Regions from separate parts of the Desulfofarcimen acetoxidans DSM 771 genome, predicted to be linked through region 2. Evidence: a T-box and tRNA genes for the amino acid it is inferred to sense, from the RefSeq annotation. Region 2 holds a T-box; the other regions hold tRNA genes.
The links. A T-box is a leader RNA that pairs with one kind of tRNA and senses whether it is charged. The one in region 2 lies ahead of glyQ (glycine--tRNA ligase subunit alpha), so its partner is inferred to be a tRNA-Gly.
Positions count from the first base shown of each region.

Region 1 (5,614 bases), 520 kb from region 2:
AGTTATTTATTAATTCCACACTAACCATCTATCTTCCTCCTATTCATCCATTTTGAATTAGCAAGAAAAACAATGTTTCAAATATTATACATATATTACCATGAAATAGATATACTTTACCACACCTATCTTAAAAAAAATATTAAATATTTTACTTTTATTAATATATCATTTAAAGTCAAATCAACAACAAAAACTTTATTATTTGTATAATTTAAAGCAGCAATACCAAACACATAAGTATTATCCTTTAGACGTGCCCGTTACCATGTCTGATTCCGGTTATCTTCTTTATTTACGATATTCTTTTTAATAGATTGGCTCACATAACATATTATGGTATTTAGCACTTGTCGGGGCTGATTAAAGAATATATAATATTTATAAGAGACAGTGTATTTTAACCTGCCACTTCATAAACTATTTAAAAAGAACCGCTCAAACATAATCTTTTTTATAAAAAAGGAGGTTATAGACTAATGTAAGGTTATAAAACTAATTTAAACTTATCCATCATATATTATAATAATTCACGCAAGGAGAGTGATTGCCATAAATACTATCAAAGCTTTTTCCCTGATGGGACTGTTGACTATTATTCTGGTATTGATGGGTCGCGCTTTTGGCGGGAGTTCAGGGGCTTTGCTTTTCTTTATCATAGCTATGGGTATGAACTTTATAAGTTACTTTTTCAGCGATAAGATTGCTATTATGATGACCCGCTCACAACCGGTATCCCGAGCAGAGGCACCGGAACTTTACGATATTGTTAAGCGGTTGTCCGAAAGAGCAAATCTGCCTATGCCCAAGCTTTACATTACACCTTCTCACCAGCCCAACGCTTTTGCCACCGGCAGAAACCCTTCTCATGCAGCAGTTGCGGTAACACAAGGCATCATGCAAATGCTTAACCGAAATGAACTGGAGGGAGTACTGGCTCACGAGCTGGCCCATATAAAAAATCGTGATATCTTAATCAGCACTATTGCTGCAGCTCTGGCCGGAGCAATCACCATGATCGGCAATATGCTGCAATGGACAGCTATGTTTGGAGGTTTACGGGGTGACGACGAAGAAGGCGGCGGCATCTTCGGCTTAATTGGAACACTGTTCATGGCTATATTGGCACCAATTGCTGCGGCACTGATTCAAATGGCTATCTCACGTTCACGTGAATTCGAAGCGGATGCTACGGGCGCTCGCATAGCCGGGCACCCTGATGGCCTGGCCAATGCCCTTTTAAGAATGGAACAGGCAGCCCGGCAAATACCTATGCAGTTAAACCCTGCCGCCTCCCATATGTTTATAGTCAATCCCCTGTCAGTTCAAAACATTGCCAGGCTCTTCAGCACCCACCCGCCAATCGAAGAAAGAGTGAGACGTTTGCAAAACATGCGCTAAAAATAAATTAGACCTTTGTCGAGATGCAAAAAAATTAAACCGGGCGACCGCCCGGTATTTTTATTAGCCTCAGGTGCTTGGACCGCAGGCACTTGGTTTAATTCCGGTCAACCCCTCACTGATTTTCTGGTCAACCTGCTTGAGAAGATTCATAAAATCTTCTTTTCTTTCAGTATAAGTCTTAACCAGCGGGTTTTTCATCATCTCCAACTGCACATTGATAAGTTTATCCATATTTTCTTTGGTTAATTGATGTCCCATCTGCTCCATGCGCTGGTAGGAATTTCTTAAATTCTGATAAGCTTTATAGGCTTTCCTTGCCACCTGATCATTGCCCATCATTTCCTCTGCCTCTTTCATAGCACGATACTCGGATGTTTGACTCAATTTTTGCCCCAGTGAAAGGGCATCATCCAGAACAACCATAATAAAACCCCCAATTTATTTATTCAACAATGATTATTTACCTATAGTTACTTAAAGTTTCATATACGACAAAATAATTATAAATCCTGCAGCCAAATCTATTATTTAAATTATATAAATAATTAATCTCTTCCCACTCATTATATTGTATAATGATGTCAACATATATTTACACTGTATATTTTTATAAAAGGGGCTGTGCGTATGAATAAAGCTGCCGTTATTAATTCATTTAGCCATATATCCTATGAGCAGTCAATTAATCTGTTAGAACGTATAAAAGGAGGTCTTTTCGGGCTGGCCGCCGGAGACGCTCTGGGTGCTACTCTGGAATTTATGAACCGTGATGAGATACAAAGAAAATACGGCGTTCTAAAAGACATTATCGGGGAAGGCTGGTTAGGCCTGCAGCCGGGAGAGTGTACTGATGATACAGCTATGACTCTGGCTGTAGCCATGGGAATACAAGACAACCCCGGCAACCCGCACAGAGCCGTGGGTCAGCATTTTGTCAGCTGGTACGATACCAAACCCAGGGATATTGGTAACATTGTCAGTACATCAATATATAATTTTAAGAAATACGACAGCTGGGCCGAGGCCTCGCAAAAAACTCATGTCAGCCTGAGCAATCGCAGCGCCGGCAACGGCAGCCTCATGCGCACACTGCCTGTCAGTCTGGCTTACCGACATGACAAAGATAAAATGTGCAGGATATCCGCTCAGATATCACACATGACACACTATGATTCCCAGGCCGCGGCAGCCTGCATCTTTTACAACCTGTTAGTTCTGTCGGCCCTTGAAGGAAACCCTGACAAGGACTCTATGATTTTTACTGCGCTGGCAGAGGCAAAAGCTTACTGCAGCGCCAACCTGCCCGCATTGCCTAAAGGCTACTGGGAGGATATTGCTAACAGTATTTCATTAAGGAAAAATCAGATTTGGGCCTCCGGTTTTGTACTGGACAGCCTGATAGCTGCGCTGTGGGTTTTCTATCACTTCCCTGATTTTGAATCAACCGTGATTGAAGCCGTTAACCTGGGAGATGATGCTGATACGGTTGGAGCCATCTGCGGTGGGCTAGCGGGGTGTTTTTACGGATACGAGTCGATACCCGGACGCTGGCTGGAAAAACTAAAGGTTAAGGATACTATAGAAAAAACGGCGCGTGGGTTGTTGGATCTAAATGTTTAATAAATTAACAGGTAGTATTTTTTGATATAAGATAGACATATCAATAAGTTTAATATAACTCGCTTCCCTATATTGATTCGTTGCCATTACCAATTGTCCCAAACACCCAAAAAGTCGCTTAAGGCTGCTTTCGATCAGCCATAGGAACTCGTGCTTGTCGCAAATTATGTGGTACTGACTTGATTATGCAATATAATTTGCACTTCATTATACAATGGCTTATTCACTGATCCATCATAAGCATAACTTCCTGAAACACAAAAAACCGTCTACTATATACTACTATATAGTAAACGGTCTTTTGCTATTGGAGGCGGCACCCAGATTTGAACTGGGGAGTGGAGGATTTGCAGTCCTCTGCCTTACCACTTGGCTATGCCGCCAGGCATAAGTGGAGCGGAAGACGAGATTCGAACTCGCGACCCTCGCCTTGGCAAGGCGATGCTCTACCACTGAGCTACTTCCGCATATGGTGCCACGGGACGGAATTGAACCGCCGACACGAGGATTTTCAGTCCTCTGCTCTACCAACTGAGCTACCGTGGCATTTATGGCGGAGCTGACGGGAGTCGAACCCGCGATCTCCGGCGTGACAGGCCGGCATGTTAGACCACTACACCACAGCTCCGCATTTAATATTGTCAGAACACTTATCCACTGACAATGTATAGTATACCTAATTTTCAACTGGAAGTCAATTATAATCTTTTACTATGTGGAAAATTATTTTCCGCCGAAACTCAAAATTATTTCCCGCACCAACTTGGCCGCCAATAAAGAAGTACGCTGGGTAGCGTCATAGGGCGGGCTGACTTCTACCAAATCAAAACCAATCACCCTGGTCTGCCCCAGAAGATGAATTACCTGTAAGGCCTCCCGTGAAGTAATTCCACCCGGCTCAGCGGTGCCGGTGCCTGGAGCATAGGCAGGGTCAACCACATCTATATCCATAGTTACATATACAGGCCTATCCCCCAACTGCTGCAAAATTTTTTTAAGGGGACCAATCACCTCATCAGGGTAGAAATTTGTTTCCTTACGGGCATAAGCAAACTCAGACCCGTCACCCGAGCGAATACCGAACTGGTAAACATTCCTGCCGCCCACTGCCTCGACTGCACGCCTTATCACAGTAGCGTGTGAATAGACCTCTCCCATATAATCTTCCCTCAAATCCGCGTGAGCATCCAAATGAATCAACGCCAGACCAGGATAAAAGGCGGCGGCTTTTTCTATAAAAGGAAGGCTGATTAAGTGCTCACCGCCTAATACCAGGGGGAATTTACCCTCAGAAAACAGTTTCTCGGCTACCTGGCCAATACGTTTCAGGCATTCTTTTATATTGCCATAGGGTAAGATTAAATCGCCATAGTCAAAAAAGGTGAAATCCCGCAGATCACGATTCAGATAGTAACTATATTCTTCCAGACCAAAAGATACTTGCCTGATCTCCTGCGGGCCAAATCTGGACCCAGGCCGAAAGCTTACCGTAAAGTCCATCGGCACACCGGTTATCACCACCGCTGATTGCTCATAGCTGTCCGAACATCCCATGAAACGCGTATTTCTTTCGACTAGGCCATTCATCTAATCACCTTATTTCAATAGGTTTTGAACAAAAGGGGGCAATACAAAACTTGCCTTATGCACCACAGGCGAATAATACCTGGTGGCAAGCTCAGAAAACCTGGTTGTATCTGCTTTTTGAGGGTCATATATCTTTGAACCTATAGTAAAGCTCCACAAACCGCCAGGATAGGTAGGAACGCATGCCAGGTACAGGCTTGTTACCGGAAAGATGTCTGCCACATCTTTTTGTATCCTGGTGATTAGTTCCTCGTTATAAAAGGGGGACTCTGTCTGCGCCACAAATAATCCGTCCTGCGTTAATGCCTCAGAGACAGACCGGTAAAACTCCGCGCTAAAAAGTCCTACTGCCGGGCCTACCGGGTCAGTAGAATCAATAATAATTACATCATAGGTATCTTTATATTCCTGCACATGCTTAATTCCGTCATCAATAATAACCTCAACCCTCGGGTTATCCAAAGCGCAACTGATTTCCGGAAGGTACTTTTTAGACACTTCGATAACCCTGCCGTCTATCTCCACATGCACCACTTTCTCCACACCCGTATGTTTAACCACTTCACGAACCACACCACCGTCACCGCCACCGATGATCAGCACTTTCTTGGGGTTGGGGTGGGTATTTAAGGCTACATGCGCAATCATCTCATGATAAACAAATTCATCCTTGACAGTAGTTTGTATTACATTGTCCAGCACCAGCATGCGCCCGAATTGAGCCGTATTAATAACCGCCAGTTTTTGAAAAGGAGTTGTTTCACTGTGTATAGTCTCCAGTATGCGGCAGCCAATCCTTAAATCTTTGCTTTGATCTTCAGTAAACCAAAATTCCAACGAAAACCCTCCTTTAATACCAGAGAGGTACTGCAGCCAGGCAGCAACCTACTTCCTTCACAACATGATCCACTGCTTCGATTTTCATATCAACCAGATCCATGCCCCTGGTTTCAAAAGCCTCTTTCAACATATCCTCTATCGCTTTATATGCTTCATCACGACT
Region 1 covers NC_013216.1:3,762,151-3,767,764, forward strand. The annotation lists gene DTOX_RS17295 (zinc metalloprotease HtpX) at 553-1,401, shown strand; gene DTOX_RS17300 (YlbF/YmcA family competence regulator) at 1,471-1,827, opposite strand; gene DTOX_RS17305 (ADP-ribosylglycohydrolase family protein) at 2,032-3,024, shown strand; tRNA gene DTOX_RS17310 (tRNA-Cys) at 3,333-3,407, opposite strand; tRNA gene DTOX_RS17315 (tRNA-Gly) at 3,417-3,491, opposite strand; tRNA gene DTOX_RS17320 (tRNA-Phe) at 3,495-3,570, opposite strand; tRNA gene DTOX_RS17325 (tRNA-Asp) at 3,576-3,652, opposite strand; gene speB (agmatinase) at 3,748-4,611, opposite strand; gene speE (polyamine aminopropyltransferase) at 4,621-5,448, opposite strand; gene DTOX_RS17340 (pyruvoyl-dependent arginine decarboxylase) at 5,462-5,614, opposite strand, start outside.
Region 1: it has a tRNA-Gly gene. The T-box ahead of glyQ (glycine--tRNA ligase subunit alpha) is inferred to sense a tRNA for this amino acid. The anticodon was not compared.

Region 2 (5,614 bases):
CCGCATAAAGCAGTAGGGTACTCTACAAGGTTGCAGACCTCTTCCAGTAAATCCTCATCAGGCTCAACCACCCCTCCTGACTGCTCGGCTAAATTTTGTATCTGCTGCCAGATCATTTGTCTCCGCTCATCAATATCAACTATCACATAATTGCTGCGCAGTCTGGCCAGGTAATCCTTGGGACTGTCGACTTCCAAAGGACCGCTTAAAAACCTGTGGCCAAAAGTTACTTTTCCTGAAGATAAACCGGCAAAAGAGAAATTAACCGTTTCTCCGCCCCAAAGAGCAAGCAGCCAGCGAATCGGGCGGGCAAAACGCACCTCTAAATCTCCCCAGCGCATAGGTTTAGGAAAATGCAGCGAGCTGATTAATAAAGGACACAACTCTGTGAGAACTTCGTAAGCAGGACGGCCCAGTTCCTGTTTAATAGCATACAAATACTCTACTGTAGCTACCTGGCGCCTGACCAGATCTTTGATGTCTACCTGCTGGCTTTTGGCAAAACCGACAGCCGCCCTGGTTGGTTCTCCCTCAGGAGTAAAGGCTACTTTAACCGCCGGGCCTTTGACTTCTCTGAGAAGGGAATCCTGCTCTTCAGCCAGCGCCTCAATATAAAGTACCAGACGGCGCGGGGTCCCATAGGTATTGACTTTACCGTAGGAAAGACGGTTTTCTTCCAGAGCCTTGACTGTTATTTCCTTTAGTTCCGCCAGGGCCGGTGCTATAAAGCGGGAAGGGATTTCTTCCGTACCAATTTCAAATAAAAAGTCTTTAGCCAACCTGTTCAGACTCCTTTCTTTTCAAAAGCGGGAAACCAAGACGTTCCCGCTCAGCTACATAAGCACTGGCACAAGTGCGAGCCAGATTGCGCACCCTGCCGATATAATTGGTGCGTTCCGTAACACTGATAGCTCCCCTGGCATCCAGGAGATTAAAAGTATGGGAACACTTTAAAACATAGTCATAGGCCGGCAGCACAAGGCCTTTATCGGCTACACGCAGCGCTTCCTGCTCATAAACATTAAATAAATTAAGCAGCATAGCAGTATCGGCGGTTTCAAAATTATAGTGGGAATATTCCACCTCTCCCTGGTGGTGTATATCACCATAGGTAACCCCGTCAACCCAAACGATATCAAAAACACTGTCCTTATTCTGGATAAACATGGACAGGCGCTCCAACCCGTAAGTGATCTCGGCTGAAACAGGGCGGCAATCCAACCCTCCGCACTGCTGAAAATAAGTAAACTGAGTCACTTCCATACCGTCCAACCAAACCTCCCAGCCCAGTCCCCAGGCACCCAATGTCGGTGATTCCCAGTTATCCTCCACAAACCTGATATCGTGACGCTCCGGATCGATGCCTATGGCCTTCAAGCTTTCTAAATAGACTTCCAAAACATTTTCAGGCGATGGCTTTAAAATAACCTGGTACTGATAGTAATGCTGCAGGCGATTGGGATTTTCCCCGTAACGGCCGTCAGTCGGCCGGCGGGAAGGCTCCACATAAGCCACCCTCCAGGGCTCCGGGCCTAAAGCCCGGAGAAAAGTAGCCGGGTTCATAGTACCGGCCCCTTTTTCCACATCGTAGGGCTGAAGAATTATACAGTTTTCCTTGGCCCAAAAATTATTCAAGGCCAAAACTAACTCTTGGAAATTCATATTTTCACCTCTTGTGTTTAAATTCATATATTTACCAGAGCATAAAAAAACCCGCCACTGGCATACACCAGGGACGGGAATTATCCCGCGGTTCCACCCTGCTTGGCTGAGGTTTTGAATTCAGCCCTCTTTTCATGGTTGCAGGTTTTACTTGCTTTAGAAAAAATAAAGCTTTCCTCCTGCGGCTCAGGAAGCCCTTTCCCCAAAAAAGCATTGCCGGCTCACACCAACCCGGCTCGCTGAAAACACGAATTCTGGGTACTCTTTCCCTCATTGCCTTTTTATTGACACTTTTTGTTTTTAATTTATCAGATATCTCGTTCTAAGTCAATTATTGTTTATACTATACATGTTATTAACAAAACTTACCTATCAATGAATGTTTTCCATTAACTCATCCTCGGTATCGTCTGCCCGTGGATAATCAATCTCCATGGTATATTTATTGGCTACGGCAGACATTGTACCGACAGCACCTAAGAGAGCCAGTTCACTGCTAAATATTACCCCAATTAAGCCCAGCACTCCCAGCGTGGCAGGTATTTCCATCACGGTTTGCTCATCTTTGATTAATCTGATTTTGGTGTCTTGCCCTTTATTAATCAAACTCTTCAGCTTTGACATTGCATTCTGCCCGCCGATCTGCATCTTCTCAGCTAACCTGCGGTTTTTTTCTTCTATATTTATGAGCGCTTCCACCACATCTCCATTTACATTACCCAGGGCTTCTTGAGCTTCTTTATAGCTGATACCGGTTCTCGCTCTCAAAAGATCTATTTTCTCCAGCTCACTGGTCATAACATCGCCCCTCCTGATAGATAGACTAAGTCTTAAGCCATATTATTACCAGATTGGCCTTTATCTATAATTCTTTAGACTCGCCCGTATAGTCCCATTTATGCAATTCCTCAATAAATTTTTCATGATTATACTTTCCCATTATCCTTATCCGCTTTAAAAGATAGGCATCAGTATTTTGATAGTTTAAGCCCTGCTTAGTGGTGGTGGCTGCACGGTAACCGGCCTCCTTGACCAGTCTAACCATTGACTCATTATACTCGCCATAGGGATAGCAAAAAAACTGAACTTCTCTGCCCAGTTTAGCCTCCAGCACTTTTTTGGAAACCATAATCTCCTGCCTGGCTTCAGCGTCGGAAAGACCGGTCAGGTGAGGGTGGGTTAAGGTATGTGAACCTATGGTTATTCCGGCATTATCTAGGGATATGATTTCAGACCAGTCCATCATTTTATTTTCCGGCTGCAAATGTTTTTTTACATCAAACTCATTGGTTTTACCTATAAGACCGGCAACAACAAATATCGTTGCCGTATAATTATATTTTTTTAAAATAGGATAAGCATACCTGTAATTATCCTGGTAACCATCATCAAAAGTAATAATTACAGGCTTTTTCGGCAGGGCTTTTTTATGCTGGAAACTATCCAGCATATCTCCCAAACTGATTGACCGGTAACCGTTTTTCTTTAAATAATGCATTTGCCAATCAAAGTTTTCCGGAGTGACCCGCAAACCAAACCCCCCTGCACCTGAGTCAGGATTTACTTTGTGGTACATTAATACGGGTACTCCCTTCATAACTTTAATACCGGTTTCGATAGGAATTATATCTGAATGGCAATAGTGCCAAATCGCCCCGCCGGACAGAACCAGCACGGCCAACAGAGCCATCGCCAAAAATCTCTTTTTCAAAACAGTTCTCCCTTCTGCTAATATTATTGCAAACGTTATTACCTTGATTAATTATCTGGTTATTATCTTAATATGATAACAATCTGACAGATCACCCGGCAAGAGTTTAAATCTTTCCCATTTAGTTTTATGAGCTGTTTGCTATTATTATACCATCGTATTTAAGCTGCTGCAGTTAAAATTTATAGCTTCTGCTTAGCCAAACTATCCCGGTACAACCTGACAAAAATTAAGCTTGACCAAACTCGTTAATATGTTTACAATATTGTTAATGTGTTTACATTCAGGATAGGGGGTTAGAAAAATTCAAGAAAAAGAAGACGCTCTGGATCGCTACCTTTCAACGCGCGTGCTCCTTGAACTGACCTCAGCCTGGGATGCTCTGGAAGATGTTCTCTCCATGCACTATGCCCGCTTCAGCCTTTCCTGGCCCAAGTTCAATACTTTGGTTCATCTGTACATGACAGGTGACCGGGGGTTGACTCAATCGGAATTGAGCAAAAAAATGATGGTTTCCAGGGCCAACATCACCGGCCTGATAGAGCGTCTGGAAAAAGAAAACATGGTCATTCGCACGAACGATCCCTCGGATAAAAGGGCCTTTCGAGTCTGCTTGACAAACAGGGCTTTAACACTAATGAACACTTTCCTTCCCATACACAACAATTACGTACATAAAGTAATCTCCTCACTGGATAGAAAAGAAAAGGAAGTATTTGTAAAGTTGCTGGAAAAACTTAAAAAAGGCTTGGAATCACTATAATTCTCTGCTATTAGAAAAGGAGTAATCGCATGAATAAAATTAACAGTCCCTTAGAAATCTACAAGCTGCTGCCCAAATCAAATTGCAAACAATGCCAGATACCAACATGCCTGGCTTTTGCCGGTGCCGTGATCAAAGGTCAAAAAAAACTAAGCGACTGTCCTCACTTGGATAAAGATTTAATTGAGAGGTTTGAAGGAAAAATAGAAAAGCACAAGACACTTGAGGAACAGCAGCGGGAATTCATGGAGACATTAAAAAAAGAAGTCGTCAGGATTGATTTTCCTTCATCAGCAGATAGATTAGGAGCTTCTTTTTCCGCAGATAAGTTAACTATTAAGTGCCTGAATAAGAACTTCAGCGTTGATACCAAAGGCAACATTACATCCGAATGCCATGTAAATTCCTGGATAGCAGTTCCATTACTCAACTATGTTATTATCTGCAAGGGCATGGACATAACTCAGAAATGGGTTCCGCTCAGAGAATTAAAAGACGGGGCGCAGTGGATCCCGCTATTCGAGCAGAGATGTGAAAAACCTTTAAAACAGCTCGCGGACAATCACATGGAGCTTTTCGACGACATGCTGTCTGTTTTCGGGGGTAAACCGGCCGAAGTCAGCTTCGACTCTGATATTTCGCTCATTTTATATCCCTTGCCAAAAGTCCCCATGCTCATCTGTTACTGTCAACCGGAAGAAGATATGGAGTCCAAACTCAATGTTTTTTTTGACTCATCAGCCGACGACAATATAAACATTGAATCACTCTATTACCTTGGGGCAGGATTGGTGAATATGTTTGAAAAAATCGTTTCCAGGCGCAGCTAGGTTAAGCTGATTGACAAAAATGCGTAACACAGCAAGTTACATAGTGTTACGCATTTACTATCTTGGATTAATTATCGAAGCGCCTTGGGGATATAAAAATAAATCTTCCGAATTTTAGAAAAAATAAAGAACAAAATGTTAGGCACTATAGTTTAAAAGATAAATTAACCAGTTATTAAATTTTTGATACGGTAAATATCCCGTTCGTTATGAGTGGTTTTAGTCTGTAGAAAATCTAAATCACTACGTAACAACTTTAACTCGTACATGACCTCTTGATGGTTTGCGTCAACTCTAACCTCAATTGTGCTAACTTTAACCTTCAATTCCTTAACATCTGACCTTAATTCTTCTATGGCAGCATTTGTATTGCCAACTATCCGTATCAACTCGGTCACCATATCTTGTATTTGTTTTAATTCACTCATTATTAATACCCCCTCCGATGCAATATAGATTAACTTTTTAATTAAGAATTGTCAAGACTCATGTTTCGTCTAAAGAGATGAAAGGCCGCCAAAGTTAGCTGCACAAGCAAATCAATAAAGGTTTCTTTAATATTTTATTATAGTTCAGGCAGCCGCCTTACGGTTCAACAGCTAAGTTGACGGGGCTAGAGTGTGGAGGTATCTTGGTATAAGCTTAGAA
Region 2 covers NC_013216.1:3,245,326-3,250,939, forward strand. The annotation lists gene glyS (glycine--tRNA ligase subunit beta) at 1-779, opposite strand, end outside; gene glyQ (glycine--tRNA ligase subunit alpha) at 772-1,662, opposite strand; T-box leader at 1,729-1,945, opposite strand; gene DTOX_RS14795 (DUF4342 domain-containing protein) at 2,035-2,460, opposite strand; gene DTOX_RS14800 (polysaccharide deacetylase family protein) at 2,525-3,373, opposite strand; gene DTOX_RS14805 (MarR family winged helix-turn-helix transcriptional regulator) at 3,723-4,136, shown strand; gene DTOX_RS14810 (DUF3786 domain-containing protein) at 4,166-4,966, shown strand; gene DTOX_RS14815 (hypothetical protein) at 5,131-5,394, opposite strand.

Region 3 (5,614 bases), 1.3 Mb from region 2:
TAGGATTCTCACCCTACCTACCTGTGTCGGTTTGCGGTACGGGCACCAATGAGTCTCGTTAGAGGTTTTTCTTGACAGTATGGGTTCAACCACTTCGGTACTTGTTTTCCCTCCCCATCACTTCTCAGGCTTTGTGTCAGACGGATTTGCCTGTCTGACGCCCTACGAGCTTGGACGCGCTTTTCCATCCGCGCGCTTGGCCTACCCTCCTGTGTCACCCCATCCTGATAACGACTTTTGGTGGCATAGGATTTTCAACCTATTGTCCATCGCCTACGCCTTTCGGCCTCGGCTTAGGTCCCGGCTTACCCTGGGCGGACGAGCCTTCCCCAGGAATCCTTAGGTTTTCGGCGGGCAGGATTCTCACCTGCCTTTTCGCTTACTTATACCGGCATTCTCACTTCCATACGCTCCACCGCTCCTTACGGTACGACTTCGCCGCATATGGAACGCTCCTCTACCATGTCTTGCGACATCCGTGGCTTCGGTGACATGCTTTAGCCCCGTTACATTTTCGGCGCAGGGCCACTTGACCAGTGAGCTATTACGCACTCTTTGAATGGTGGCTGCTTCTAAGCCAACATCCTGGTTGTCTGTGCAACCCCACATCCTTTTCCACTTAGCATGTCTTTGGGACCTTAGCCGACGGTCTGGGCTGTTTCCCTTTTGACTATGAACCTTAGCACCCATAGTCTGACTCTTGAGTATTCTTTAATCCGGCATTCGGAGTTTGATTGAGTTCGGTAACCGGTGAAGGCCCCTAGCCCAGTCAGTGCTCTACCTCCGGATTTTTTTCTCAAGGCTAGCCCTAAAGCTATTTCGAGGAGAACCAGCTATCTCCGGGTTCGATTGGCATTTCACCCCTACCCACGTTTCATCCGCCTCCTTTTCAACGAAGGTCGGTTCGAGCCTCCACTTTATTTTACTAAAGCTTCACTCTGAACATGGGTAGATCACCCGGTTTCGGGTCTACTCCAACGGACTTGCCGCCCTATTAAGACTTGCTTTCGCTTCGGCTCCGTCTTTTCTGACTTAACCTTGCCCGTTAGATGTAACTCGCCGGTCCGTTCTACAAAAAGTACGCCGTCACACTTTTAACGTGCTTCGACTGGCTTGTAAGCATACGGTTTCAGGTTCTTTTTCACTCCCCTTCCGGGGTGCTTTTCACCTTTCCCTCACGGTACTAATCACTATCGGTTGCTGCAGGTATTTAGCCTTGGGAGGTGGTCCTCCCTGTTTCCCACGGGGTTCCTCGTGTCCCGCGGTACTTGGGATCCACTCTAAACTTCTCGCCTTTTCGCCTACAGGGTTGTTACCTTTTATAACGGGCCTTTCCAGGCCGCTTCGGCTAAAGCAATGGTTTGTGATGAGTGTCCCGCTACCCCTAATCTGCAAGCAGTTTAGGTTTTGGCTGGTCCCTTTTCGCTCGCCGCTACTCGGGGAATCGCTGTTGCTTTCTTTTCCTCAGGGTACTAAGATGTTTCAGTTCCCCTGGTGCCCTCCTGTAACTTATGTATTCGGTTACAGGTGACGAGGGTTTGCCTCGCCGGGTTGCCCCATTCGGATATCCACGGATCGTTGCCTGCTTGCGGCTTCCCGTGGCTTTTCGCAGCTTGCCGCGTCCTTCTTCGGCCTGCAGCACCTAGGCATTCGCCGTATGCTCTTTTTTGCTTGACCTATTTTTTGCGCTTGAGAGTTCTATTTTGTTAAATAGAGCTTTCTTTTACTTCACGCTGTGTAGTTTTCAAAGAACTTTTTTATTGTTTAACCTACTTTTGGTTGCTGGTCTTTGGGTAGTTAGGCTATCCCAGAGACAACAACCCCGGCACTTTGTGCCGGCAAGATGTTATTTTACTCTTTGTTTTAACTCAAGTCAACAGCTAATTTCTGGCTATTGATCATGTGTTAGAAAAAACCCCTCTTAGGGGTAAATTTAGTTTCCGGCAACGTCTTACTCTCCCAGGGGGTAACCCCAAGTACCATCAGCGCTGAAGAGCTTGACTTCCGTGTTCGGGATGGGAACGGGTATGACCTCTTCGCTATTGCCACCGGAAAAAGTCTCTCAAAACTAAACAGTTGTGTCGATGGATGTCGACCAATATTGAGATATGGAGATTTTGTTAGCTGTGTGAGATTTCTCTCCCTGTGGCTAACCGTTAACTTCCAACATCCAATATCCTTAGAAAGGAGGTGATCCAGCCGCACCTTCCGATACGGCTACCTTGTTACGACTTCACCCCAATCACCGACCCCACCTTCGACGGCTCTCTCTCTTGCGAGTTAAGTCACCGGCTTCGGGTGTTGCCGACTTTCGTGGTGTGACGGGCGGTGTGTACAAGGCCCGGGAACGTATTCACCGCAGTATGCTGACCTGCGATTACTAGCGATTCCGACTTCATGTAGGCGAGTTGCAGCCTACAATCCGAACTGGGACCTGTTTTTAGGGGTTGGCTCTACTTCACAGTTTCGCTTCCCTCTGTTCAGGCCATTGTAGTACGTGTGTAGCCCAAGACATAAGGGGCATGATGATTTGACGTCATCCCCACCTTCCTCCGTTTTGTCAACGGCAGTTCTGCCAGAGTTCCCACCTCTATGTGCTGGCAACTGGCTGTAGGGGTTGCGCTCGTTGCGGGACTTAACCCAACATCTCACGACACGAGCTGACGACAACCATGCACCACCTGTCTCCGTGTGCAAGTAAACTTGCAAGACCATGTTTCCACAGCGGTCACGGGATGTCAAGCCTTGGTAAGGTTCTTCGCGTTGCGTCGAATTAAACCACATACTCCACCGCTTGTGCGGGCCCCCGTCAATTCCTTTGAGTTTCAGTCTTGCGACCGTACTCCCCAGGCGGAGTGCTTATTGTGTTAACTGTGGCACCGAGGGGGTCGATACCCCCGACACCTAGCACTCATCGTTTACGGCGTGGACTACCAGGGTATCTAATCCTGTTTGATCCCCACGCTTTCGCGCCTCAGTGTCAGTTACAGGCCAGGAAGTCGCCTTCGCCACTGGTGTTCCTCCTAATATCTACGCATTTCACCGCTACACTAGGAATTCCACTTCCCTCTCCTGCACTCAAGTCTACCAGTTTCAGAAGCAGTCTCCAGGTTGAGCCCGGAGTTTTCACTTCTGACTTAATAAACCACCTACTCGCCCTTTACGCCCAGTAATTCCGGACAACGTTTGCCACCTACGTATTACCGCGGCTGCTGGCACGTAGTTAGCCGTGGCTTCCTCTTATTGTACCGTCATTTTTCCTTGCTGTTTACAAGAAATCTGTTCGTCCAATATCACAGAGCTTTACAATCCGAAGACCTTCTTCGCTCACGCGGCGTTGCTCCGTCAGGCTTTCGCCCATTGCGGAAGATTCCCCACTGCTGCCTCCCGTAGGAGTCTGGACCGTGTCTCAGTTCCAGTGTGGCCGATCACCCTCTCAGGCCGGCTACCCATCGTCGCTTTGGTGGGCCGTTACCCCACCAACTGGCTAATGGGACGCGGATTCATCTGTAAGCGGCAGCATTGTAAAGAGGCCACCTTTTCTCTTTTCACCATGCGATAAAAAGAGGTTATCCGGTATTAGCACCGGTTTCCCGGCGTTATTCCTGTCTTACAGGCAGATTATCCACGCGTTACTCACCCGTCCGCCACTAAGTTAAGCAAAAAGTAAACTCTTTTCTTAACTCCGTTCGACTTGCATGTGTTAAGCACGCCGCCAACGTTCGTCCTGAGCCAGGATCAAACTCTCCGTTAAATATGTGAAAAGTTTGATTGCTCATTAAGATTTGGCTTAAATTTCGTTAAAAGTTAAAACTTTTGACGAGGTTTGTTTAATTTCATCCATCTTACACTGTTTAGTTTTCAAAGACCTGTTGCCGCCTTACAGCGACGAATTGTATTTTAACAAATTATCTTCTCCCTGTCAACAACCAATTTATGTTTTTCACTTTACAGAGAGTGTTATAATGATAGCACATCATCAAAGTTATGTCAACCTAGAATCTGTGGAGCGGAAGACGAGATTCGAACTCGCGACCCTCGCCTTGGCAAGGCGATGCTCTACCACTGAGCTACTTCCGCAAATGGTGCCGCGGGACGGAATTGAACCGCCGACACGAGGATTTTCAGTCCTCTGCTCTACCAACTGAGCTACCGCGGCTTGAGTGGCGGAGCTGACGGGAGTCGAACCCGCGATCTCCGGCGTGACAGGCCGGCATGTTAGACCACTACACCACAGCTCCGTTTAATGTTTTCTTACGCCGCACCGTAGCGACATTTATTATCATACTACTACATCTTATTAATGTCAAGCAACTTTTTAAAAATCAAATTCGACTCTTCCATTCCTTATAATCAAAGGGGCGTCAAATTTTTTGCCGTTCTTTGAAATAAAACCCGGCTGTTTTTCAAGCCGGCCTTTTTCTAATAATATACGTGCCATTTCTACAGTTATATTTTTACCCAGTATCACCTTCCAAATCACAAATTGGCAACCCGCCCTGTAGTCACTGCAGCTATAGCTTTTCGGATACTCCACAACCGGTCTGCCGCACAAAGGGCATTTACCTATAATATCCCTATTGTTTCTCAACGGCTCACCCTCTGTTTTCTGCCGCCTGGCCAGCTCGACAACCTGCCTGGTTTGTTCAATTATACCGGACATAAATTCTCCCGGATTAAGCTGCCCGTCCTCAATATCAGCCAGAGCTTTTTCCCAACGGGCAGTCATCTCCGGGCTCTTCACCTGTTCCGGGACCAATTTTATCAAATTCTCGCCTTTTTCAGTAGGCAACAACGTTTTTTTCCTACGCTCAATATAGCCAACCTTCAGCAGTCTTTCTATTATTGCGGCACGCGTGGCAGGAGTACCCAACCCGCTGCCCCGCATGGCTTCTTTCAACTCCTCATCGTTGAGCAACCTGCCTGCACCCTCCATTACTGAAAGTAATGCCGCTTCAGTATATCTCTTAGGGGGATTAGTCTTCTTCTCTTTAATATCTGTCTTCGTCGTCAAGACACTTTCTTCGTTTTCAATCACCGGCAAAATACCCTGTTCATCATCTACAAGTTTGTCCTGAACCGGATCATATACTGTTTTCCAGCCTTTATCTAATTCTACCCGGCCACGGCTAAGAAACGTTTCCTGCTTAACCTCGGTAATTACCTGAGTTTGTTCGTATCGGGCCGGAGGGAAAAAGGCTGCCAAAAATCTCCTAACTACAAGATCATAAACTCTGCGCTCATCAGAACTTAGCTTATCTAAATCAGGTTTTACGTTTGTAGGAATCAATGCTGTATGATCTGTAACCTTACTGTCATTAATATAACGCTTGTTTAAAAAAGCTTTACGTTCCTTAATCAAATGAATAAAATTTTCATACTCCGCAACTACGGCTAACGCTCCTAAGCGCTGCGGTATGGTTTTTCCCATTTCTACCGTTATACAGCGACTGTCGGTGCGCGGATAGGTAATCAACTTTCTGGATTCATATAATTCCTGGGCCACAGACAATGTTTTAGCTGCCGAAAGACCAAATTTTTTGTTTGCTTCTTTTTGCAAATCATTTAGATTAAATAACAGGGGGGGGTGTTCAATAATGTCTTTTTTTTCAAC
Region 3 covers NC_013216.1:1,916,226-1,921,839, reverse strand. The annotation lists rRNA gene DTOX_RS08910 (23S ribosomal RNA) at 1-1,677, opposite strand, end outside; rRNA gene rrf (5S ribosomal RNA) at 1,939-2,053, opposite strand; rRNA gene DTOX_RS08900 (16S ribosomal RNA) at 2,184-3,754, opposite strand; tRNA gene DTOX_RS08895 (tRNA-Gly) at 4,006-4,080, opposite strand; tRNA gene DTOX_RS08890 (tRNA-Phe) at 4,084-4,159, opposite strand; tRNA gene DTOX_RS08885 (tRNA-Asp) at 4,165-4,241, opposite strand; gene DTOX_RS08880 (DNA topoisomerase III) at 4,319-5,614, opposite strand, start outside.
Region 3: it has a tRNA-Gly gene. The T-box ahead of glyQ (glycine--tRNA ligase subunit alpha) is inferred to sense a tRNA for this amino acid. The anticodon was not compared.